2 regions of the Senegalia massiliensis genome follow, and region 1 is predicted to be linked to the other one. Evidence: predicted binding sites of a transcription regulator. Region 1 holds the regulator's gene; the other holds the start of a gene.
What was found. Region 1 encodes NrdR, which represses ribonucleotide reductase genes. Its sites were predicted from a motif close to CACNANATNTNGTG; they were not measured.

Region 2: D3Z33_RS14365 (ATP cone domain-containing protein) is a predicted target of NrdR. The motif match lies at 1,881-1,894, and genes of this name have one in related genera.

Annotation. Positions count from the first base shown of each region.
Region 1 is NZ_QXXA01000007.1:147,857-154,163, forward strand. It holds gene D3Z33_RS07825 (sigma 54-interacting transcriptional regulator) at 1-368, opposite strand, end outside; gene pnpS (two-component system histidine kinase PnpS) at 381-2,141, opposite strand; gene D3Z33_RS07835 (response regulator) at 2,152-2,835, opposite strand; gene nrdR (transcriptional regulator NrdR) at 2,872-3,327, opposite strand; gene D3Z33_RS07845 (hypothetical protein) at 3,431-3,634, opposite strand; gene folD (bifunctional methylenetetrahydrofolate dehydrogenase/methenyltetrahydrofolate cyclohydrolase FolD) at 3,734-4,582, opposite strand; gene gcvPB (aminomethyl-transferring glycine dehydrogenase subunit GcvPB) at 4,599-6,050, opposite strand; gene gcvPA (aminomethyl-transferring glycine dehydrogenase subunit GcvPA) at 6,050-6,307, opposite strand, start outside.
Region 2 is NZ_QXXA01000018.1:76-4,205, forward strand. It holds gene D3Z33_RS14355 (thioredoxin family protein) at 97-576, shown strand; gene D3Z33_RS14360 (putative glycoside hydrolase) at 605-1,801, shown strand; gene D3Z33_RS14365 (ATP cone domain-containing protein) at 1,960-3,120, shown strand; gene D3Z33_RS17140 (NUMOD3 domain-containing DNA-binding protein) at 3,219-3,935, shown strand.

The DNA of each region.
Region 1 (6,307 bases):
TCTGATAACTTCTTTATCTTAGTTATATCTTTTCCAATTTCTACTGCTCCTATTAAATCATTATCATTAAATAAGGGAATTGTTGTATTAACAGAAGATATTTTTTTACCTTTATAATTTAAATATGTCTGACTCCTATTTACAATTGGCCTCCCGTTTTTTATAACGGTAAGTAAAGTACTAGTTTTTTCATCTAAAGAAGGAAATAACTCTAATAATTGTTTTCCAAGAATATTCTCAGGCTCAATTCCTTCTATTTTTTCCATAGATTTATTATATAATATAGTTTTACCTTCAATATCTATAACATGAATACCTTCATCTAAATACTCTAAAATATTTTTCAAAATTATATAATTTAGATCCACTTTATCACCTTCTTATTTATTTCTAATAGGTAATATTATCTTAAATTCAGTACCTTTACCCATTTCACTTTTAACCTTTATATCTCCATTAAATTGAATTACAATATGCTTTACTATAGCAAGACCTAAACCTGTACCAGCAATCTTTTTTGAGCGTGCTTTATCAACTCTAAAAAACCTTTCAAATAATCTATCTAAATATTCTTTTTCTATTCCTATCCCAGTATCTTTTATTGAAATAATTAATTGATCACTTACATTATATGCAGTTATTGTTATCTGTCCATTTGGTTTAGTATATTTTATAGCATTATCAATTAAATTTATAAGCATCTGCTTAAACCAACCTCTATTTCCATATATATCTGGTAAATTACCATTTACTTTATCTATAATTGTAATATTCTTTTCAACTGCTAGTTCAGTTAGAAATTGTATAACTTCATTTATAGATATATTAGGATTGATAATTTCATGCTTTATTTTATTCTTACTATTTTCTATATCTGTAAGTATTAATAAATCTTCAATTAGATTATTTAATCTATAAGTTTCTTCATCAATAATATTTAAAAACTTATTTCTTAAATTTTCATCCTCTACTGCTCCTGATTTTAATGTTTCTATAAATCCTTTTATAGAAGTGAGAGGAGTTTTTAATTCGTGACTAACATTAGCTACAAAATCTTTTCTCATAGTTTCAAGTTTTCTCATCTCAGTTATATCTTCCAATATTATAAGTGTACCTATTTTTCTATTTGGATTATCTTGGTATGTTATTGGACTTGTATATACTTTTAAAATATTAGTTAAAGGATGATTAATATAAATTTCTATACTTTCTTTATTATCTTTATACAGTAAATCTTCTAAATCACTATTTAATTTTGTATTTTGAATGACTTCAAATAAACTTTGATTCCTAACCAATTCATTTTTTATAGAAAACATTTTTTCAGCTGATGGATTTATATACATAATATTATTATTTGTATCTAATGCAATAACACCATTTAACATACTCTTGAGTATTGCTCTTAAGTTTGTATTACTATTTTTAAGTTCTTCTATCTTTTCACTTAATTCTATACTCATAATATTAAAGCTTTCTGCTAATATCCCTAGTTCATCATCATTATTAATCCTAACTTTTTCACCATAATTTCCTTTACTAATATTTCTTGTTACTTTAGTAAATTGTTCTATGGGATAAGTTAATTTATTAATATATCTTATGGCTAATATTATAGCTATAAAAAGACCAGTAAATGCTGAAATTATAATATTCATATATATTTTTTTTGTGTATTTATTAATGTATTTTAAAGGAAGAGATAATCTTATAGCAGCAATATTTGAATTTTCTTGTTCGAAAGGAATAGATACATAATACATTTCAGTATTAAGAGAATTACTATATCTTTGACTAATACCTATCGTGCCATTTAAAGCTTTTTTTATTTCGGGTCTATTTATATGACTTTTAAGATCTTCTATATTTGCATGAGAATCTCCTACAACATTTCCATTTTTGTCTATAATTGTTATCCTGCTATCTATTTCTTGTGCATATTTTTCTGATATTTCATTTAAGTCAATATAATCATTAAGATTATTCTTTAAAAATGAATTAATAAGCTTTGCGTTAGATATCATTCTTTTTTCTATATTATCAATATAATTTTTTCTCACTAAACTTATTGATAAAGATCCAGTAGCTATTACTCCAATTAAAATTAATATAGAAAAAATTATAAATACTCTTCTTTTCATTTATATCTCCTTATTTAATTTTATAGCCTACACCTCTTATGGTTTCAATAACATCCTCTTTAAGATTTAATTTTTTCCTTAAATGCCTTATATGAACATCTACAGTTCTAGTTTCTCCATAAAAATCATATCCCCATATTTTATCAAGCAAAAAGTTTCTTGATAAAACTTTTCCTCTATTTTCTGATAATAATTTTAAAAGTTCAAATTCTTTAAAAGTTAAATCTATAATTTCATTATCTACCTTAACTTCATAACTTTCTATATCAATAATAATATTATCTACTTTCAATATATCTTTGCTAGATTCCGTACTATTGTTAGTTCTTCTTAATACAGCCTTTATTCTAGCAATTAATTCTCTAATATTGAAAGGTTTTGTCATATAATCATCTGCTCCTATCTCTAACCCTAAAACTTTATCAGTTTCTTCTGATTTAGCAGTTAACATAATTATAGGAATATTTTCAGATGTTTTATTCTTTTTTAATTTTTTACATACTTCAACTCCATCTAGCAATGGTAACATAATATCTAGGAGAATCAAATCAGGACTTTCCTCTATTGCTTTATTGTATGCTTCTTCTCCATCAAATGCAGTAATAACATTATAACTATTATTTTCTAAATTATATTTTAGCAGCTCCACTATATGTTCTTCATCATCTACTACTAATATTTTTTTATAACTCATTTTCTTTACCTACCTTCTAAATTATTAGAATGAAAATTACTTTTCATCAAGTAATTTTTTTAATTCATCCATAAAAGTATTAATATCTTTAAACTGTCTATATACTGAAGCAAATCGTACATAAGCTACTTCATCTTTATCCTTTAACTTTTCCATAATCATTTGACCTATTTTTGTAGTGGATATCTCTTTTTCCATAGAATTACTAATAGATTTCTCAATGTCATTTACTATTTTTTCCATTTGCTCAACAGACACAGGTCTTTTTTCACAGGCTCTAATAATACCATTTAAAACTTTATTTCTATTATATGGTTGTCTAGTTCCATCTTTTTTAATCACTACAATAGGTATTTCTTCAATTTTTTCATAAGTTGTAAATCTTTTATTACATTTAGAACACTCTCTACGTCTTCTTATAGCATGTCCTTCTTCTGTAGGTCTAGAATCTACAACTTTAGTCTCATAATATTCGCAATAAGGGCATATCATATAATTCACTCCAAACATTTATATTCTAAATATATTATAATTTATATAAGTTATTTTGTCTAATAGACAATAATAAATCTCAGGCAGCCCTGAGATTTATTATTTAAATATTTAATTTATATCTGAAAATTAATGTATGTTTTCCTTTTCTCTCTCTAACATCACCTTTTAAAATTTCAACTTCTTCTCCAGTATCGAGGTTGATATTCTTGCCTTCAATTTCTTTAAAAGTTTTTCTAACTTCTTCAGAATTTTCAGCTTCTACTTCCTCTTTAACGCCCCAGGCGCTTGCAAGTACACTTGCCATGTTTCAAGTATCACAAGCGTCTTTTTTCCTTTGTTCTATTGATTGTTTTATTATATCTTTCAATGCTACTATTGGCTCTTTTCCATATGGAAAATTCATCTATTTTCCTCCTTTTACTTTCATTGCTGATTTTACAGTATTGTAAATTAACATTGTTATAGTCATTGGTCCAACTCCACCTGGTACTGGTGTAATATGACCTACAGTTTCTTTTACATCTTCAAAGTCTACATCTCCAGCTAATTTACCATCTACTCTATTGATACCTACATCTATAACTGTAGCACCTTTTTTAACCATGTCACGCTTTACAAAATTTGCTTTTCCTATAGCAGCTACAAGTATATCTGCTTCTTTAGTAATTTCTTTCAAGTTTTTAGTTCTAGAATGACATATTGTAACTGTAGCATTTTTTTGTAACAATAATAATGAAATTGGTTTTCCTACAATATTACTTCTACCTAGTACAACTACTCTTTTTCCTTCAACATCAATGTCATTACTTTCTATAAGTTTAATTATCCCATGAGGAGTACAAGGGATGAATGTGTCTTCTCCTACAAGTAATTTCCCTGCATTTATAGGATGAAATCCATCTACATCTTTTTCAATAGATATTTTCTCAATTACTTTTTTTTCATCTATATGTGCAGGTAATGGTAATTGTACTAATATTCCATGTATGGTGTCATCATTATTTAATTTCTCAATCAAATCTAATAATTCACTCTCTGAAACATCTTTATCTAAGGAGTGAACTTCAGATTTCATTCCTAATTTTTTACATGCTTTATCTTTACTTCTTACATAGGATTGAGATGCAGGATTCTCTCCAACTATTATTACTGAAAGGCCTGGAACAATCCCCTTTTCTTTAAGTTCATTTATTTTAATCTGTAAGTCTTCTCTTATATTATTTGAAACTTCTCTTCCATTTATAATTTGCAAATTAACACCACCTAATTTAATTCCATTTTAATTTTAAATTTCTTGCTGCTCTAACTTCATCCACTCTTCTAACTGGAGCATTATGAGGAGCTTCTTTTAGAAGTTCAGGATTACTTTCTGCTTCTTTTGCTATTTTAATCATAGCATCTATAAAGTTATCTAAGGTTTCTTTGCTCTCTGTTTCTGTAGGTTCTATCATTAATGCTTCTTTAACTATTAATGGGAAATAAACAGTAGGAGGATGATAACCATAATCTAATAATCTTTTAGCTACATCCATTGTATTAACTTCTAGACTATCTTCTTTTAAACCAGCTAATACAAACTCATGTTTACATACTGTTTTTATTGGTAAGTTATAATGTTCTTTTAGTTTATTCATCATATAATTTGCATTTAATACTGCAGTTTCACTTACTTTCTTTAATCCATTGCCTCCAAGAGCAAGTATATAAGTATACGCCCTTAGATTAACAGCATAATTACCATAAAACCCTTTTACTTTTCCTATAGATTCTTTTCTATCATAATCTAAAACAAATTTATCATTCTTCTTTTCCACTACAGGTACAGGTAAGAATTTAGCTAAATGTTCCTTTATTCCAACAGCTCCACTACCTGGACCTCCACCTCCATGAGGAGTTGAAAAAGTTTTGTGAAGATTAAAATGCATAACGTCAAATCCCATATCACCTGGCCTTACTCTTCCCATTATAGCATTCATATTTGCACCATCATAATATAAAAGCCCTCCTGCTTCATGAACAAGCCCTGCTATTTCTTTCATATCTTTTTCAAATAATCCTAATGTATTTGGATTTGTAAGCATAAGTCCAGCCACTTTATCATCTAAAATCTTCTTTAAATTTTCAACATCTACTAAGCCTTCATTTGAAGATTTTACTTCTACAATATCATAACCTGCCATTGCAGCAGTAGCAGGATTTGTTCCATGAGCAGAATCTGGAACTATTATTTTTGTTCTATGATTATCATTATTTGCATTATGATATGCTTTTATAAGCATAATACCTGTTAATTCGCCATGAGCTCCAGCAGCTGGCTGTAGAGTAACTCTATCCATTCCAGATATTTCAGCTAAATGATTAGATAGATTATACATTAACTCAAGTGATCCTTGAACAGTATCTTCTGATTGATAAGGATGAATATTTGTTAAACTATCCATATTTGCCATATCTTCATTTATTTTTGGATTATATTTCATAGTACAGGAGCCTAATGGATAAAATCCTGTATCAATACTATAATTTAATTGTGATAAATTAGTATAATGTCTTACAACATCTAATTCGGATACTTCTGGAAGTTCCAAATCTTTATCACTTAAATATTCTTTTGGAATAAGTTGTTCTATTTCTTTTTCCAATACATCATTTTTTGGAAGGCTATATGCCTTTCTACCTTTTTTTGATAGTTCAAAAATTAATTTATCATAATTTTTCATTATAGCACCTCCAATACGGAAACTAATTTATCTATCTCTTCTTTAGTTCTCTTTTCAGTTACTGCAAACAATATTGAATTATCAATATCATTATAATCCTTACCTAAATCATAACCACCAAGAATTTTATTTTCTAGTAACTTTTCATTTACTTCATTAACTTTTATATCACTTTTAACAGCAAACTCTTTAAAAAATGGTTTATTAAATACTGGTTTAAATTTACCACTTTCAGTTATTTTATCAAATGCATAATG
Region 2 (4,130 bases), on a different contig from region 1:
TTGTTGTGTTTATTTAGTAAATATAATATAATCAGAGTTATAAGTGTTATTATAACTCTGATTTTTTTAGAGTAAACTTAATATTAGGAGGTAAATATGAATACGATTGAGACTTTTAATAAAGGATTATCTTTTGATGAATTTTTAAATAGTTCAGAACCAAAATATAAAGATGCTACATTAGATTTTTATAATAATATAGAATTAGGACAAGATTTAACTTCACAAATTAAGAATATAGACAAAGAAATAAATATATTAGTTTGTGCTGAACTTTGGTGTCCCGATTGTATAGTAAATGTTCCAGCTGTACAAATATTTAATAAATTAAATGAAAGTATAAAGATATCTATTATAGAAAAAGATGGATATGAAGATGAATTTTCTAAAATACCTACTTTTATAATTTATGATAATAAGTTTAATGAATTAGGAAGGTTTATAGAAAGGCCAAAAGTTATAAAAAAGATAGAAAATGAAGGAACACAACCCGAAATTATTGTGGCAAAAAAGCAATATAGAAAAGGAAAGTATATCTTAGATACGGTACAAGATATATTAGATATAATAAAATAATATTAAATATAGTATAAAGGAGAATAATATGAATAACATAAGAAAAAAAGTAGTAACAAGTGGTTTAATTTTAGGCTTATCATTTTCAGCTTTTACTTTCTCATTTATGCCAAATAAAGTTATTGCAGATGAAAACAAATTTACTAATATAAATGAAGATGGGTACATATCTCAGCCATCTACAGATTGGGGTTTATATAAGCAAGATAAAAAAGTAAAAGGTATATTTGTAACAGGACATTCATATGGACATCCAACTAAATATAATGAATTATTAGACTTAGCTAATAGAACTGAGATAAATTCAATGGTTATTGATGTAAAAGATGATGGAGGAATGCTTTCATATAAATCTGATGTACCTCTTGCAATAGAAGCTGGAGCTAATGAAGTTGTTATAATGAATGATAGGGATTTTTTTAGTAAACGAATGAAAGAAATTATTGATAATGACATATATCCAATAGCAAGAATAGTTACTTTTAAAGATAAAGTTATTGGATCTGCTAGACCTGATTTAGCTATAAAGAATAAATCAGGAGGAGTTTGGAGAGATAACAAAGGTAATGCATGGTTAGATCCGTATAATAAAGATTCGTGGGAATATCCAATTCAATTAGCAGAAGAAGCAGCACTTATGGGATTTAAAGAAATACAATTTGACTATGTAAGATTTCCTACTGATGGAGATAGAGGAAATATAGATTATGGACAAGCAGGAAAAGATAAATCTAAAGCGGATGCTATAAAAGAATTTTTAGATTATGCAAGAGAGAGACTTCATGATAAGGGCGTAGTTGTATCAGCAGATGTTTTTGGAGATATAATAGCAGTTAAAGGAGATTCTACAATAGGTCAACAGCTAGAGTTACTAGGTGCAAATACTGATATTCTAAGTCCCATGGTTTATCCATCACATTATGGATTAGGGTTCTATGGTGTAGATTATCCTGATACTAAACCTTATGAAATAGTAAATAAAGCTATGGATCAAGCTGTAGAAAGATTAGACACTATACCTAAAGAAGAAAGAGCTAAAATAAGACCATGGTTACAAGATTTTTCTGCCCCTTGGCTTAAAAGTGCATATGGTTCTAATTATATAACATATGGTCCTGAACAAGTTAGAGCTCAGATAAAGGCTACTTATGATTCAGGTCTTGAAGAATGGATACTATGGAATGCTGCAAATAGATATACAGAAGGTGCTTTAGAAAAAGAATAAGTTAATTTAATTAATAAGTATTGCTATTAATATAAAGTCATGATAAAATACTATATGTAGTAATAAAAATAAAAATATACACAAAATATTGTGTATATTTTGTTTTTGCCCATATATATAGGGTAAAATATATTATATTAAGATTTAGGAGGTTTGTCATGATTAGTGTAATGAAAAGAGATAAATCTTTGGTACCTTTTAATGCAAATAAAATTAAAAGAGCTATAGAAAATGCTATGGCAGAAACAAAAAAAGGTATAGATGAAGATTTAAGTAAAACAATTACTGATAGTATTGAAGAAAAAATACTTCAAAGAGATATGAATGTATTTGTAGAAGATATACAAGATATGGTAGAGCATGAACTGATGGATAGCCCTAGAAAAGATGTAGCAAAAAGGTACATAATATATAGATTTGAAAAGGGTAAAAGAAGATCATCAAAGAAAAAAGAGGTACGTTTACTCACAGATGATTTTATAAGTGAATATAAACATAAACCATCGCCTATGAAACAATTAGGAGAATTTATATATTATAGAACATATTCTAGATGGATTCCAGAAGAAAGTAGACGTGAGTATTGGTGGGAAACTGTAAGACGTGCTGTAGAATATAATTGTAGCCTTGTACCTACTACAAGAGAAGAGGCAGAAAAATTATATGATAATATATATAATTTAAGACAATTTTTATCTGGTAGAACATTCTGGGTAGGTAATACTCCAGTTGCAAAACATTACCCTATGGCTAATTATAATTGTTCATTCCAAGTAATAGAGGACTTTGAATCATTTAGAGATTTATTTTATCTTCTAATGGTAGGTTCTGGAGTAGGAGTAAGAGTGTTAAGAGATGACGTAAAGCTTTTACCAAAAGTAAGATCAAATTATGAACTTATAAATGAAGATTATACACCAATTCCTAAACATGAGAGAGAAGATAGCACAAGTCTTGAATTTTTCCACAATGATACTGCAAAAATTATTGTAGGAGATAGTAAAGAAGGATGGGTTCAATCTTTAGATTATTACTTTAAACTTATTTCAAGTAATGAATATAGAAATATAACTACAATAATAGTAAACTATGATAATGTAAGACCACAAGGAGAAAAACTTAAAACATTTGGTGGTACTGCTAGTGGACATCAAAGTCTTAAAAATATGTTCTCTAAAATAGATAAAGTTATAAACAAATTAGGAATTATATTTGGAGAGAAAAAGATAAAACTTAGACCAATTGATTGCTTAGATATAGCTAATATAATTGGAGAAAATGTAGTTGTTGGTGGTAAACTTTCATATGCTTCCAACTAAAAAAACTCTTTTAATTCATGGGAACTCCTTTTTAAAAGGACAATCATGAGCCAAGCCTATAAATTACTTCATCTCTATCACAAATCGGAGGTGAAAATGTGCCAGAAAAGAAATTTTATGTATATGAATGGTTTATAATTGATACATTTGAGATTTTTTATGTTGGAAAAGGTACAGAATTAAGAAGGTTTGAATTACACAATCGTAGTAAATACTTCATGAATATTTATAACAAATATAATTGTGCTGTTCGTCTTTATAAACAAAAGTTAACTAATGAAGAAGCTTGTAAAGAAGAAATAGAAAGAATAGCTGATTTAAAAGCTATAGGTCAAGCAAAGTGTAATTTTACTAATGGAGGTACAGGATTTGCCGAAGGTTTTTTAAATCCTACAGCACAAAATCCTCACTATGGGGATAAAAATGGTATGAGAACACAAAATATAGATTTTTCTGGTGAAAACAATCCTTTCTATGGTAAGAGACATAATGAAGAAACAAAAGAAAGAATTTCTAAGAATAGAAGGGGAAAAGGCGCTAGATTTGGAAAAGATAATCCTATGTATAAAAATGGAATTCTTATTGAAGGTGAAAAGAATGGGATGTTTGGCAAAAAAGGATTTAATCATCCAAATTCTAAAATGTATGAAATTACATATTCACCTGACAAAAAAGAAATTTTAACATACAAAGAATGTGAAAAAAAGTTTGGAATAGCTTTTTCAAGAATCTATATGAATGGTGGAATACTTAATTATAAAAAGAAAACGCCAAATTCAGTTTATGAAGGTTTAGAAATAAAGCGATTGAAGTAAATTATAGGAAGGTGCAACGACCATCGAAAGCATAGCTAAAAAGCTAATAAGCGAGTAGAGTAGGGCCAAGTGGTGGGTGAGAATCCCTTAAATCGAAACGGAGAGGGCAAAATTATTTTGTCAAGATATGGTCTGAACTATATGGTAACATATAGCAGTAGTTAATTCTACGGGGTATGTATAACGAACATACTT